Regions from separate parts of the Roseburia sp. AF22-2LB genome, predicted to be linked through region 2. Evidence: riboswitches for the same ligand, from Rfam matches in the RefSeq annotation. Region 2 holds a riboswitch; the other holds the start of a gene.

Evidence for each region. A riboswitch is a leader RNA that binds a small molecule or an ion and turns the genes downstream of it on or off. The one in region 2 is predicted to bind ZMP and ZTP.
Region 1: it holds a riboswitch for ZMP and ZTP, as region 2 does, so the genes downstream of both, DWX96_RS08410 (IMP cyclohydrolase) here and pflB (formate C-acetyltransferase) in region 2, are expected to answer to the same signal.

The regions. Positions count from the first base shown of each region.
Region 1 is NZ_QTWM01000004.1:247,034-254,988, reverse strand. It holds gene DWX96_RS08425 (acetate kinase) at 1-400, opposite strand, end outside; gene DWX96_RS08420 (nucleotidyltransferase) at 627-1,886, shown strand; gene DWX96_RS08415 (phosphoribosylaminoimidazolecarboxamide formyltransferase) at 2,432-3,610, opposite strand; gene DWX96_RS08410 (IMP cyclohydrolase) at 3,650-4,363, opposite strand; ZMP/ZTP riboswitch at 4,498-4,578, opposite strand; gene DWX96_RS08400 (glycosyltransferase family protein) at 4,655-5,848, opposite strand; gene DWX96_RS08395 (PFL family protein) at 5,873-7,237, opposite strand; gene DWX96_RS08390 (ACT domain-containing protein) at 7,342-7,626, opposite strand; gene DWX96_RS08385 (MBL fold metallo-hydrolase) at 7,662-7,955, opposite strand, start outside.
Region 2 is NZ_QTWM01000005.1:89,465-97,419, reverse strand. It holds gene DWX96_RS09060 (MBOAT family O-acyltransferase) at 1-650, opposite strand, end outside; gene DWX96_RS09055 (MATE family efflux transporter) at 756-2,081, opposite strand; gene DWX96_RS09050 (MerR family transcriptional regulator) at 2,160-2,972, shown strand; gene pflA (pyruvate formate-lyase-activating protein) at 3,019-3,753, opposite strand; gene pflB (formate C-acetyltransferase) at 3,897-6,149, opposite strand; ZMP/ZTP riboswitch at 6,344-6,423, opposite strand; gene DWX96_RS09035 (amino acid ABC transporter ATP-binding protein) at 6,507-7,247, opposite strand; gene DWX96_RS09030 (amino acid ABC transporter permease) at 7,237-7,923, opposite strand; gene DWX96_RS09025 (transporter substrate-binding domain-containing protein) at 7,944-7,955, opposite strand, start outside.

The DNA.
Region 1 (7,955 bases), on a different contig from region 2:
GACATACACGAATACCAATTAAGTTTGCAGGGTTATGAAGTGGTGCAAGCTCATTACACTCTTCCACTTTTGCTAATACTTCCTCATTTAATACAACAGACTGGGCAAATTTCTCGCCACCATGTACGACACGATGTCCTACTGCATCAATTTCAGAAAGACTCTTTACCGCACCTGTCTTTGGGTTTACCAGTGCATCCAGTACCATCTGGATACCTTCTTTATGGGTCGGCATTGGTGCTTCTGTTATCTCTTTATCATGGCCAGCAAGCTGGTATACTAATCTTCCATCAATTCCGATTCTTTCACAAAGTCCTTTAGCCAGTACAGCTTCTGTATCTGAATTAATAAGCTGATACTTCAAAGAAGAACTTCCACAGTTAATAACTAATACGTTCATCTGTTTTCTCCTCACTGCTATTTTTTTACGGTTCATTGTTACAAATCCGCATATGTATGTTTAGTATACCCCTATTTTAAATGGTGTTCAAGTACAGTGTCTGAAAAAATGCAAAGAAAAATATTTTTTCGAAATTCTTCTTATGAATACTTTCCATAAGTAATTTGCCAAAAATATGGGAATAATGCTATGATAGAACTATATTATTTGTAACTTTGGAGGACTTATGCGCATCATAGGAATCATTGCAGAATACAATCCGTTTCATAACGGTCATGCTTACCAGATAGAAAAAATCCGTTCCCTGACCCAGGCTGACTTCGTTATCGCAGCCATGAGTGGAAATTTCGTCCAGCGGGGAGAACCGGCTCTTATTGACAAATATGCACGAACAGAAATGGCTTTAAGCTGCGGTGCTGACCTGGTAATTGAGTTGCCAGCCCTCTGGGCAACTGCTTCTGCCGAACTTTTTGCTTCTGCAGGTGTTGCACTCATGCGTAAATGTGGCTGTGTAGACACCCTCTGCTTTGGTGCAGAAACAGACAATCTTTCTTTATTAAAAGAAGTTGCTTCCCTGCTCGTATCCGAACCAGAAGACTACAAAGAAGTTCTCTCTTCCTGTCTCAAAAAAGGAATGTCCTATCCTGCCGCAAGAAGTCAGGCGGTATGCAGCTATTTAAAAGAAGCCAACCCGCAAATCCCGGCAGATGAACTTGCCAGCCTTTTAAATGAGCCAAATAATATTCTTGCTATTGAATATTTAAAAGCGATTCAGGCTCAGAATGCCGCCATCACCCCTTATCTGATTCAGCGGACCGGAGACGGCTATCACGAAGCGGCACTTAACAGCAGTCTTTCCTCTGCCACTGCCATAAGAAAAGAACTTCTTTCAAACGGCTGGAATGACATCACTACATTAAATCCATATCTGCCGGAAGCTGCTTATTCTATTTTAAAAAAGTATCTTAATCTTTATCCGCCGGTTTCTGCCAATGATTTTTCTGCTCCGCTCTCTTACCTTCTGTTACAGCAGAGTGAAGCACAACTGGCTTTCTGTGGTGATTCCAATGAAGCAATTGCCCACCGGATAAAAAATTTGCAAAAACAGTTTCATTCCTTTGAGCAGTTCTGCCAGTTACTGAAAACAAAGGATATGACTTATACCAGAATCAGCCGGATTTTCACGCACCTTCTGCTTCAGATTACAAAGGACGATTACCGCCTGGGCAGATCATTGGATTATATTCCTTATCTCCGGATTTTAGGTTTCCGCAAAGATGCTTCCAGGCTTCTTACTATTTTAAGCAACTACGCCAGTGTTCCTATGATCTCCAAAACTGCCGATGCCTATAACTTTCTTTCTTCCGATGCAGCAAAGGTTTTTGATTTTGATATTTTTGCCGGCGAATTATACGAAAACATCCTGTCCGGAATAACCGGTCAGGATGCCAGAAGCGAGTTTGTACGCAATATTGTAAGGGTGTGAATTTTCCGTGCCGTCTGATTCCACCATTTGGTTGGTGGGAAAATCAAAAGAGTGTTTGATAAGAACTAAGATTTTGATTGTAAAAGGACATCTTAGTTCTTTGGCAGTAAAATTTCAGCAGTTCTTAGCAGTTTGTTTTTCTTGAATGTAAACTGTCTTTCCGTTGCTTTGACTGGATGTCTGCACTGTCCGTCGGGTACGGATGCTCTATAAAGCCTGCAAGGGGCACTGGGAATTTCGGATAATACATCACATTATCTGGCAACCAGCGCAAATTCACATCCATGTTCAAATGCGCCTCGCTGGCACATCCCTGTGCCAGCGTTGCCTGTTGCCAGACGAAATTCCAAGTGCCCCTAACAGCCTTTATTATGCATCCGTACTTCGACGAACCGTACAGACATCTTGTCAAACATTGGAAAGACTGTTTTTATCTCAAAAAGAAAAACAAACTGCTTAGTAACTGCGGAATTTTATAGCAGGAACTAAATGTCCTTTCACAAAGCAAAATCTTATCTTTCAAATCCTATCTGATTTTCCAGCTCCTAGTGGTGGAACAGACGGATTCCGGTAAAGCTCATCACCATACCATATTTGTTACAGGTTTCGATTACATGGTCATCACGGATAGATCCGCCCGGCTGTGCTACATACTGCACGCCACTTCTGTGGGCGCGCTCGATGTTATCTCCAAATGGGAAGAACGCATCAGAGCCAAGAGATACTCCGGTATTCTTATCTAACCATGCACGTTTTTCTTCTGCCGTAAATACAGCAGGTCTGGTCTTAAATATCTTCTCCCATTCGCCATCTGCAAGTACGTCCATATAATCCTCGCCAATGTAAAGGTCGATTGCATTATCACGGTCAGCTCTGCGAATTTTATCTAAAAATGGCAGATTCAGTACCTGTGGAGACTGGCGTAACCACCAGTTATCTGCTTTGGAGCCTGCTAATCTGGTACAGTGGATACGGGACTGCTGTCCGGCACCAATACCGATTGCCTGTCCGTCTTTTACATAACATACGGAGTTAGACTGTGTATATTTTAAAGTAATCATGGAAATTGCCAGATCTCTCTTTGCTGATTCCGGCAGCTCTTTGTTTTCTGTTACAATATTGTCAAAGAAATGCTCGTCAATATTTAACTCATTTCTTCCCTGCTCAAAGGTAACGCCAAATACCTGTTTACGCTCGATTGGGTCTGGAATATAGTCAGGATCAATTTCAATGACATTGTAATTGCCATTTTTCTTTGCTTTTAAAATTTCTAATGCGTCATCATCATAGCCCGGTGCAATAACTCCATCAGATACTTCTCTTTTAATTAAAAGTGCGGTTGCTTTATCACAGACATCAGAAAGAGAAATGAAATCTCCGAAAGAGGACATACGGTCAGCGCCTCTTGCTCTTGCATATGCATTAGCAATCGGTGTAAATTCTACATCCATGTCATCTACCCAGTAAATCTTACGCTCTACTTCAGAAAGTGGAAGTCCCACTGCTGCACCTGCCGGAGAAACATGTTTAAAAGAAGTGGCTGCCGGAAGTCCGGTTGCTTTCTTTAATTCTTTTACTAACTGCCAGCCATTGAATGCGTCTAAGAAGTTAATATAACCTGGTTTACCATTTAATACTTTGATTGGCAATTCGCCATTTTCCATGTAAATTCTGGATGGTTTCTGATTTGGGTTACAACCATATTTTAATTCTAATTCTTTCATTTTATTTTCCTCTCTCGAACGAATCTTATTCACAAAATCTTATTTGTTCTTGTTTACAATGCGGCTTTCATATTTTCCGGTTTCAATATCAATATATCTTACAAATAAGGATACCTTATTGTCTGCATTCAGGTTATTCCATACCAGCTCGGTAAATGCATCAATGTCATCTCCGATATCAACCAGTACCGGTTCGCCTTCAAAGCTTGGTAATGGATTGCCATCATTCATATAAGTATGAATGAAATGTCCTTCTCCTGCTACCGGATTCTCATAAGCAAATGTATAACGGTTGCAGGCATCCGGATTACCATTGTTGCTCTTTAAAATAGACATTGCATAATTGTATTTTCCATCTTCCACATGCATGATTCCGGAAATACGCGGTGTATAGTTAGGTGCGTCCGGCTCAAATTCTCTGGTTCTTAATGCCTGTTCGAAGGTCTGCTGTTTATCCATCAGTTCATAAATGGTATCTGTCTGGTCTCCATTGGTTACAATGGTCTTATTGCCCAGTACGCGAACCGGTGCATAAATAATAAGACTTGGGTCACTTAATTTTGCAGGGTCAAATGCCTGGGTACGGATTCCTTCTCCATCCTCAACAAATACACGGTTACGGCTGTTCTCGCTTCTTCCCATGATAAAATAAGCAGTTACCGCATACTTTCCATTCTTCGACTTTCCAATTACAATTCCTCTTCCCGGATAAGTAGTGCTTCCAAGTTCTTCTGCTAATGAAGTCATCTTCATTTTTGTTCCTCCTTCTTACGCTCCATGTAATTTTTAAAGTTGCTGCAGCTTTCGTCAAAGTCTCTTTCTCTTTCGAATTTTCCCTGTGACTTTTCCTGTTTGCATGCATAAAAAATACCGACACGTATCCCGAGCTTAACTGCCCAGACGGTCGGCTTTCTCAGGTCATACTTCATGTGGTTATTCCCACGGTTCCGTCAGTCATATGACCTGAATTTAGTAAAACATATTCCAAAACACTTGTCAAGGAATTCTTCCTCTAAGGACTCCCCTTCATAAGATTTTCTATTTCTATAAGAACTCTCTCAGACGTTCTGCACGGTTCGCCCAGGTATCTTCCTTAAGTGCCCGTTCATAAGAATATTCTATGATTTCTTTCATTTTCTTCGGATGCCCCAGCATGGATAATACCTGCTCCGGCAATGCATCCAGATGCTCTAACTCATAAAATGCCAGATCTTTTCCATCGCAGAAACGCTCCTTTAAATAAATGCTGCCATCTGTCAGGGATACTGCTTTATTTAACATGGCTGTAAAAATTCTATCATGGGCTCCATCCTTAAACCACGGCATGGTATTCAATGCAAGCTTTGTATTCCGGATGATTTTTACGCATTCGGCAGAATCAAGCTGTCTTCCGTTTAAAATAAGATTCTCCGGATGCTTTACCTTAAGATTCTCCCACCCTTTGCCAAAAACATGTACCCGTACTCCATTGTCTACCAATGTCCGCACCGTTTCTCCACGGAAATAAGTCCGGTTATACATATCCAAAAAAAGCATTCCTGCAAAGCATGCCATCAGCTCCCGCTCCGTTACTTCCGGAATCTCCCGGCGGACAAAATGCTCCATGGCAGAATCTAACGGCTCTGACGGATGCAGGCGGAGATAATTTAATATCTCATGATAGAAATCAATATATTCCTTCGTCTGGCTGGTAAAATGCTCTTCAATTGCCGGAAGATGCACATAGTTTGCGATAAAACCCACTTCATATTCCCGGTTCTCATATGGAATAAAATCTGTTGGGACTCGCTCTTCCCCATCCATCAGAAAATTCCCTGCCAATGGTAAAAAATGACAGGGAATCCCTTTATAAAACCGTTTCATATAAGAAATATGCTGACGGTCGATACAGAACACAGTCAGATTCGGAATTGTCTCATCAAGCTGCTTATGATAATACAACGGATGGTCCACAAGAATACAGTAGACCGGAATATTTCTGCTGGCAAAGACAGACTGAGACTCTGTCTCCAGCAGGAACTCCTCTCCGCTTAATCCGATAAAGTTAAAGGTAATGACTGCGGTCTCGCCACTTTTTAAAAAGCGGCTTAATCGTTTCGTATCAGCATATTCTGCCTGAATGTCGAAGAAGAAAATCTGATATCCCATCTTGCGAAATGACGCTGCCATCTCATGTGAAAAATAAGTTAATGTTTCTACGCCTCGTTCAAAAAACACAAGTTTACGGATATCACTCATTTTCTTTCTCCATTTCAAAAAATCCTAGTTCTTAAAGCTGTGAATTGGTGCAGGAATTCTTCCCCCACGGTTGATAAATGCATCACAGGAATACTGGTTTACCGGCATAATCGGTGCATAGCCGAATAATCCACCAAATTCTACAGTATCGCCTACTCCCTTTCCGATTACCGGAATCAGACGGGCTGCTGTAGTCTTCTGGTTAATCATTCCAAGTGCCATTTCATCTGCAATAATACCGGAAATGGTAGTTGCCTTGGTATCACCCGGAATTGCAATCATATCGAGACCTACGGAACATACACAGGTCATTGCTTCTAATTTCTCCAGTGTAATGGCATTTGCCTGTACTGCATTAATCATTCCCTGGTCTTCGCTGACCGGAATAAATGCACCACTTAAACCACCAACATAAGAAGATGCCATTACGCCGCCCTTCTTAACCTGGTCATTTAAAAGAGCAAGGGCTGCTGTCGTTCCCGGTGCACCTGCATATTCAAGACCAATTTCACAAAGAATATCTGCTACACTGTCTCCGATTGCAGGAGTTGGTGCCAGAGATAAATCTACAATACCAAATGGAATATTTAAAATTCTCGACGCTTCCTGTGCTACAAGCTGACCTACACGGGTTACTTTAAATGCAGTCTTCTTGATGGTCTCACATAATACTTCAAAGTTCTCTCCACGGACTTTTTCCAGTGCAGTCTTTACAACACCCGGTCCGCTGACACCAACATTGATTACCGCATCTGCCTCTGTTACACCATGGAATGCGCCTGCCATAAACGGGTTGTCATCCGGCGCATTACAGAATACAACCAGTTTCATACAGTCTACAGAATCTCTGTCCTTAGACTGCTCTGCCACCTCTAAGAGAATCTCTCCCATTAATTTTACAGCATCCATGTTAATTCCGGTTTTTGTGGATGCAAGATTTACAGAACTGCAGACTCTTTCGGTACGGCAAAGTGCCATTGGAATAGAACGGATTAAAAGCTCATCTGCCTTTGTCATTCCCTTGGATACCAGTGCAGAATATCCACCAATCAGGTTTACTCCTACTGCTTTGGCTGCTGCATCCATAGTATCTGCGATGGTTGCAAAATCTTCCGGTGTCTTGCAGGCTGCCCCGCCAACCAGTGCAATTGGTGTAACGGAAATTCTTTTATTTACGATTGGGATTCCAAATTCCTGCTCAATCTGATTTCCTGCTGATACCAGATCCTTTGCCACTGTAGTAATTTTCTTATAAATGTTATCGTTTAACTTCTTTAAATCAGAATCAATACAATCCAAAAGACTGATTCCAATGGTAATGGTACGGACATCTAAGTTCTCATGCTCCACCATTTTATTGGTTTCGCTTACTTCCATTATATTAATCATTTTTTGTCTCCTATATTCTGCCTTTCTACGCAGCTCATTTCCTGTATTTTCATTGATACGCCTTAGTGACCTGCCAACAGCAGTTCCCTTTTATGTAAGTCGTATTAAATTCTGTGCATCATATCAAAGATTTCTTCTCTCTGACATTTGATGGTAACACCGATTTCCTCACCTAATTTTTCCAGTGCTGCAGAACACTCAGCAAATGGTGTTTTGGATGTATTTAAATCAACAATCATCATCATATTGAAGAATCCGTCAATGATAGTCTGTGAAATATCCAGTACATTGATATGCTGTTCTGATAAATAAGTACAAACTTTTGCGATAATTCCTACAGTATCTTTTCCTACTACAGTAATAATTGTCTTGCTCTGTGTCTTTTCCATTTTGTTCTCCTCTTATTTTTGCTTTCTTAATATTCTTAAATCCGGATAAGCTCAGACACTTCGTCCCGCTTTGCTACCTGGATTGGAAAATCATTTCCGTGGTACGGGTTCTCACCCTGTTCTACTTCCTGGCGCACTGTCTCATATGCCAGTTCTGCCAGATTATTTTCCTTGCTCAGATGCCCCAATACTACTTTTTTAAACTTATCATGCAGAAGCTGCCCTAAAAATTGTCCACTGCTCTCATTGGAAAGATGTCCTCTGTCCCCTAATATCCGCTGTTTCAGAGGATAAGGATAACTGCCCACCTGAAGCATACGCACATCATG
Region 2 (7,955 bases):
CAAAGATGTCCCACCCGGTTTGCCAGCAATACTTTATAAGCAAGTCCCAGTGCAAATACCTTAAGTCCGGATTCCACCTTTACCATGGAATGTTTTCTCTTATGAAGCTGCTCCTGAATCAGATGGTAATTGACAATCGGTCCTGCAATTAACTGCGGGAACATGCATAGATACGTTCCCAGAGAAATCAACGATTTTTCCGCTTTTGTTTCCCTCCGGTACACGTCCACCAGATAGGAAATAATCTGGAACGTATAAAAGCTGATTCCAATTGGCAGAATCAGATTCCATGTTTCCAGTTGTACCTTAACGTGCATTGCACCAAAAAGGGCATTCAGATTCTCTATAAGAAAGCCCAGATATTTAAACAGAATGAGCCATCCTAAATCATAGACGATTCCAACCACAAGCCAGGCTTTCCTCGCCCGCTTCGTCTTCTGTGCCGCAATCAATTTTCCAGCCACGAAATTGACCACCACAGACATAATCATAAGTAAAAGATAACCCGGATTTCCCCTGACACCATAGTAATAAAAACCAAGGCTGGCAAGGAAAAGCCAGGCATTCTTATAAGAAGCCGGCAGGATATAATAAACCAGAAAAAATACCGGCATAAAATACATGATAAATGCTATGCTGCTAAAAACCATCTTTCGTATCCTCTCTTTACTATCTTAAAATGGTATTATCCATTCATTCTTTACCATTCATTATACTCTTTATAGATTAGACGTTCCAGATGAAAAAAAAGTTTCTTAAATTCCGTATTTCGATAAATTTCTTCTCTGACAGTAAAAAGAAAGTCCTGATGTCACAAATTCTGCCACCGGAACTGCCAGCCAGACTCCCTTTAATCCGATAATTTGCGGCAGAATCAGTAAAGAGGCCAGAATACAGACAAAGGTTCTGCTGAAGGATACCAGTGCAGATGTTTTTCCATCAGAAAGTGCCGTGAACAGCGAAGAGGTAAATACGTTATAGCCGCTGAAAAGATAGTTGATGCCAAACAATGCAAATCCCGTAACTGTCATTGCAAAGGTATGACTGCTTTCTGAGACAAATACTGATGTAATCGGCTTCGCCAGAAGAATCGATGCCACCGCCATAAAGCCAGAGGATATTTTTACAAACCGGTTACTGATATGGTAAACGTTACTTAATTTTTCACTGTTCTTTGCTCCGTACTGGAAGCTGATAACCGGTGCCACACCCATGGAAAATCCAAGATACAGCGCATTGAATAAAAACTGTCCGTATAAAATAATGGTAATTGCAGCTACCCCGTCTGCTCCAACCATACGCATCAGAATAATATTAAAAAGGTATGTAATTACTGCATTGGAAAGGTTCGTTACCATCTCGGAAGAACCGTTGGTGCAGGACTGCCACAATGCTTTTCCATCCCAATGGAAGCGGGTAAAATGAAGTCCTTTTCTTTTCACCAGGAAATAGATGACTCCCACTACCGCAGGAATCATCTGTCCGATGCCTGTTGCAATAGCTGCTCCGGCAATGCCAAGCTGCATTGGCCCCATAAAGACATAATCTAAGATTGCATTGGCTACACCTCCGGCAGTAATCAGTCCGAGTCCATATGCAGGTTTTCCTGCAGTCACAAAGAAGCACTGAAATAAACTCTGCAAAATACAGCACGGTCCAAAATACATCATATCAATAAGATATGTTTTCCCATTTTCGAATAAAGAGTCGTCTGCTCCTAATGCATATACAATCGGTTTATGAAAAAGTAATACAATAACCAGCAGCACCAGACTTACAGCAACTCCTACCACTGCAAGAAAAGTAAAGTTCTCACATGCTCCCTTTTCATCTCCCTCACCCATTTTTCTTGCTACCACTGCACTTCCACCGGTTGCTAACATAACGCCGATTGCAATGAGAATACAAATAACCGGCCATACAATATTGACTGCAGAAAGAGCGCTTTCTCCTACCAGTCTTGACACAAAGATTCCATCTATGATTGTATACAATGACATAAATACCATCATAATCATAGATGGCAATGCAAATTTCAATAAGGATAATGTTTTAAAGTTCTGATTTAATGAATTCGACATGATAACCTCCTTGTCTTATGAATCACTATTTGCTATCATAAACTATATGGTAACCATATAGTCAAGGAGATTTTTTTAATGAGTAGAAATGAATATCTGACCACCGGAGAAGTTGCCCGGATGATGGGCACTACAAAGAATACACTGTTTCACTACGACCAGCTTGGCATTTTTTCACCCGAAGCAAGAGGGGACAATGACTACCGCTACTACACCGTCCGCCAGATGGATGTGTTAGATGCCATTATCACGCTGCGGGAACTTGGCATGCCTCTGTCGGAAATTAAAGAATACATGGAACACCGAAGCCCGGAAAATTATGCCACACTTCTTACGAAAGAAAACGCTGTCATCGAACAGCAGATTCGTGCATTAAAAGAAAAGCAGAAGTGGATTCAAAGACAGCAGAAACGAATTAAAACCAGCCTGACTACAAATCCGGATATCATTGAAGAAGTCTCTCTGCCAGGATTTTATATTGCAGCACACCCTGTCAGTTCTTCCGATGATAAGACCATCTCCGTAAAAGTCAGTGAGCTTCTGAACTCCTATTATGAAAGCAAGGAAACTACCGGTTTTACAGTGCTTTATATCCAGATGGAGCGTGACCTTGCCCGGGGTGCCCACAATCTTTATCACGAGGTATGCCTTGCCATGCAGACCCCTCCCAAGAAAATGCCTTACCGGATTCTTCCGGCTTCTAAATGTCTCGCTGCCTATCACCTGGGAGACTGGGATGATATTTCACTCGCTTATGACAGGCTGCGCAGCTACATGAAGCAGCACCAGATTACTTCATCCGATGGCAGATTCTATGAAGAAGAATTGATTAACGCTACCATGACGGATAAACGAAGTGAATACCTTACCCGCATTATCGTCAGAATCTAAAAAGCAGCATTACTTTTTTATTTTCCTGTAATGCTGCTTATCTATTTTACAGTGCCCCAAGAATCTCTTTTGCCCGGTCTATCTGCTCCTTTGTAGGCGGGTCTACGCCTTCTAACTGGTATGGAATTCCAAGTTCCTTCCATTTAAAGACGCCTAAGGTATGATATGGCAGCACTTCCACCCGCTCTACTGTCTTAAGGGTATCAAGAAAACTTCTTAAGCGGTGAAGCTCATCCTCTTCTGTTGTAATACCCGGCACCAACACATGGCGGATCCACATTGCTTTGCCATGGTCTGATAAATAAGCTGCCATTTCCAAAATATTCTGATTCGTCTGTCCGGTGAGTTTCCGGTGTGCTGCATCATCCATATGCTTAATGTCTAACATAAAGAGGTCTGTATATTTCATCAACTCATCAAATTTACTTTTAAATGGTTCTTCCAAGGAAAATGGATTGCCAGAGGTATCGAGACAGGTATTTACCCCTTTTTCTTTTGCCAGCCGGAACAGTTCTGTTACGAAATCTATCTGTAAAAGAGCCTCTCCACCGCTTACGGTGATTCCGCCCTTTTCTTTCCAATAAGTTTTGTAGCGAAGTGCCTTTTTTAACACTTCTTCCGGTGTCATCAGCTCTCCGCCATCTTTTGCCCAGGTATCCGGGTTATGGCAGTACTGACATCTCATGTTACAGCCTTTCAAAAATACAATATATCTTACACCCGGTCCGTCTGCCGAACCAAAGCTTTCTACAGAATGGATGTGTCCTTTTATTTCACTCATATTGCCTCCTATACACCAAAATACTTACGGATGCTTAACAACCTATAAAAATGTGCAGGCTTTTTTCATTAAGCCTGCACATTCTGCTTTACCTGAATTGTGGAAAAATCGCATGCTCCCCGCAGTTCGGTTACTGTCTTAAATTACATACGCTCATGACAGGTACGGGCAATAACATCAAGCTGCTGCTCTTTTGTCAGGTCGATGAACTTAACTGCATAGCCGGATACACGGATTGTGAAGTTTGCATACTCTTCTTTCTCCGGATGCTCCATTGCATCAATAAGCTTTTCTTTGCCAAATACATTGACATTCAGATGATGAGCACCCTGGTCAAAGTATCCGTCCATTACATTTACAAGATTATCGATTCTTTCCTGCTCGTTGTTTCCAAGTGCGCCAGGATTGATGGTCTGTGTATTGGAAATACCATCTAATGCCCACTCATATGGAAGCTTGGTCAGAGAGTTCAGGGAAGCTAAAAGTCCGTTCTGCTCTGCACCGTAAGATGGGTTAGCTCCCGGTGAAAGTGGTTCGCCGGCTTTACGTCCATCCGGCATAGCTCCGGTTGCTTTACCATATACTACGTTAGAAGTAATGGTAAGGATAGAAGTTGTAGGCTCAGAATCACGATAAGTATGATGTTTCTTTAATTTATCCATGAAAGTCTTAAGCAGCCATACTCCGATTTCATCTGCACGGTCATCATCATTTCCGTACTTCGGGAAGTCTCCTTCGATTTCGAAGTCTTTTGCAAGTCCGTTCTCATCACGTACGACTTTTACTTTTGCATATTTGATTGCAGAAAGAGAATCGATAACATGTGAAAATCCTGCAATACCGGTTGCAAAAGTTCTCTTTAAGTCGGTATCCATCAGAGAAAGCTCTGCTGCTTCATAGTAATATTTATCATGCATATACTGAATCAGGTTCAGTGTATTTACATAGATGTCTACTAACCAGTCCATCATCTTGTCATATTTTGCCATTACTTCATCATAGTCAAGATATTCAGCTGTAATTGGTGCGTAGTTTGGTCCTACCTGCTCGCCTGATTTTTCATCAACACCACCGTTGATTGCGTAAAGCAGACATTTTGCAAGGTTTGCACGAGCGCCGAAGAACTGCATCTCTTTACCTGTCTGTGTAGCAGATACACAGCAGCAGATTGCATAATCATCGCCCCATACCGGTTTCATTGCATCATCGTTTTCATACTGGATTGAGCTTGTTTCAATCGAGATACGTGCTGCATAATCACGGAAGGTCTGTGGCAGTCTGGATGAATAGAATACAGTAAGATTTGGTTCCGGTGCCGGTCCCATATTCTCTAAAGTATGAAGGAAACGGAAGTCTGTCCTGGTTACCATGGAACGTCCGTCTACACCTGTTCCTGCTACATCAAGGGTTGCCCATACAGGGTCACCGGAGAATAACTGGTTATAAGAAGGAATACGTGCGAATTTAACCATACGAAGTTTCATTGTGAAATGGTCAATCAGCTCCTGAGCCTGCTGCTCAGTAAGAATTCCCTTATCCATATCTCTCTTAATATAAATATCAAGGAAAGTAGAAACACGTCCTACTGACATCGCTGCACCGTTCTGTGTCTTGATTGCTGCAAGGTATCCGAAGTATAACCACTGAACAGCCTCTTTTGCATTGGTTGCAGGTCTTGAAATATCATATCCGTAAATCTCAGCCAGTTTCTTCATGTCTTCCAGACATTTAATCTGCTCTGCAATTTCTTCTCTTAAACGGATGACATCATCTGTCATCTGTCCGCATCCGCAGTTGGCTTTGTCCTTCTTCTTCTCAGCGATTAAGTAATCCAGTCCGTATAATGCTACACGGCGGTAATCACCTACAATACGTCCACGACCGTAGGTATCCGGAAGACCTGTTAAAATCTTAGCATGACGAACCTTCATCATTTCCGGTGTATAAGCATCAAATACTGCTGTATTGTGTGTCTTATGATACTTGGTGAAAATTTCTTTTAATTTATCATTTACTTCATAACCGTAGGTCTCACATGCCTGAACAGCCATCTTGATTCCACCATATGGCATGAAAGCTCTCTTTAATGGTTTGTCAGTCTGAAGACCAACTACCTGCTCTAAATCTTTTAAGCTTTCATCGATATATCCCGGACCATAAGCTGTAATTCCGGTTACAACCTCTGTCTCCATATCAAGAACGCCGCCCTTGGCACGCTCTTCTTTCTGTAATTTCTGAAGTGCATCCCATAGCTTGTTGGTTGCATCTGTCGGCTCAGCTAAAAAGCTCTCATCTCCATCATATGGAGTGTAGTTGTCCTGAATGAACTGACGAACATTGATTTCTTCTTTCCAGAGACGTCCTTCGAATCCATCCCACTCTTTCATTTCAATCATTACGATATCCTCCTAAAAAAATGTATTCAGTATGAACACTGAATGGTTACTAAATTTACTGTCAACAGACTTTTTATTCATTGGTTTGAATTAGTCTTGTTTAACTGTAGTTAGTATATACTGACCGTTATTTTTTTGTCAATATCTTTTGGTGTTCAAAATAACATACAAAAAAAAACGAGCCAGTCCTCCAGGTTCATCGCCCAGACGGTCGGCTCGTTTTCGTTATACTTCATGTGGTTTTTCCACTTATCCGTCAGTCATATAACGGTTTTATCATAGACTATTTTTTTTCTGATTGCAATAGCTTATGAAAACTTTTTATCAACTATTTTTACCATTTTATCTGTTCTTTTCCTACAATACTTTGGAAAGGAAGTCGCAAAGACGCGGATTCTGTGGATTGGCAAAGAATTCTGCCGGTGTATTCTCTTCCTGAATCTGTCCTTCATTGATAAACATGACACGGCTTGCCACTTCTCTTGCAAATCCCATTTCGTGCGTTACCACTACCATGGTCATTCCGTCCTGTGCCAGTTCTTTCATAATTTCAAGAACTTCTCCTACCATTTCCGGATCCAGTGCGGAAGTCGGCTCGTCAAATAACATGACATCCGGATTCATTGCCAGTGCTCTTGCAATTGCAATACGCTGTTTCTGTCCACCGGAAAGCATTGCCGGATAAGTATCTGCTTTATCGGAAAGACCAACTCTCATCAAAAGCTCGTCCGCACGCTTAGAGGCCTCTTCCTTATTCATAAGTCCGGTCTGAACCGGTGCCAGCATGATATTTCCTTTTACGGTATAATTCGGGAACAGATTGAACTGCTGGAATACCATTCCAATCTTCTGACGCATCTTGTTGATGTCTACGGATTTATCCGTGATATCTGTTCCTTCAAAAGTAATCACACCGGAAGTCGGCTCCTCTAAAAGATTTAAGGAACGTAAGAATGTGGATTTACCACAACCGGATGGTCCGATGATGGCAACCACCTCTCCCTGGGCGATTTCTGTGGAGATACCATTTAATACATTTACATTTCCAAAGGATTTACACAAATCCTTTACTTCAATCAATACCTTCTTATCGCTCATTTGTTCTCAACCTCGTTTCCAGTTTATGTACACCAGCCGTTAAAATCATAACGATTATCAGGTAGATAATTGCAACACCGAACAATGGTAAGAACGGGTCATAGGTCTGGCTACGGATGATATCGCCACCCTTTGTCAGATCCGGGATTGCAATATATCCACTGATGGAAGTCTCTTTCAGTAAGGTAATAAACTCATTTGCCAGTGCCGGAAGTACATTCTTAAATGCCTGTGGCAGAATAATCAGACGCATGGTCTGCGAATAATTCAGTCCGAGGCTTCGTCCAGCTTCAAACTGTCCTTCGTCTACAGACATGATTCCGGAACGTACAATCTCTGCCACATAGGCAGCCGAATTCAAACCAAAAGCGATTACAGCCACTGCAATCTTATTATCGAGTGCAACCAGAATAATATAGTACATAATCAAAAGCTGTACCATCGTAGGGGTTCCACGCCATATGGTAAGATACACTTTACATATAAAATTCAAAACATTTAATCCACCATGTTTATCATGGGTGGAACGGATAATTGCGACTAAAAATCCAACCACAATACCCAGAAGTACTGCAAGCACTGCAATAAGCAGTGTATTGCCAAGGCCACGTAACAGATAAAGATATCTGTCTTTCTCTATAAAATCCTGTTGAAAGCTGCTTAAAAAATCGCTCAAGGTCTTTCCTCCTATACCGATTATTTATTTCT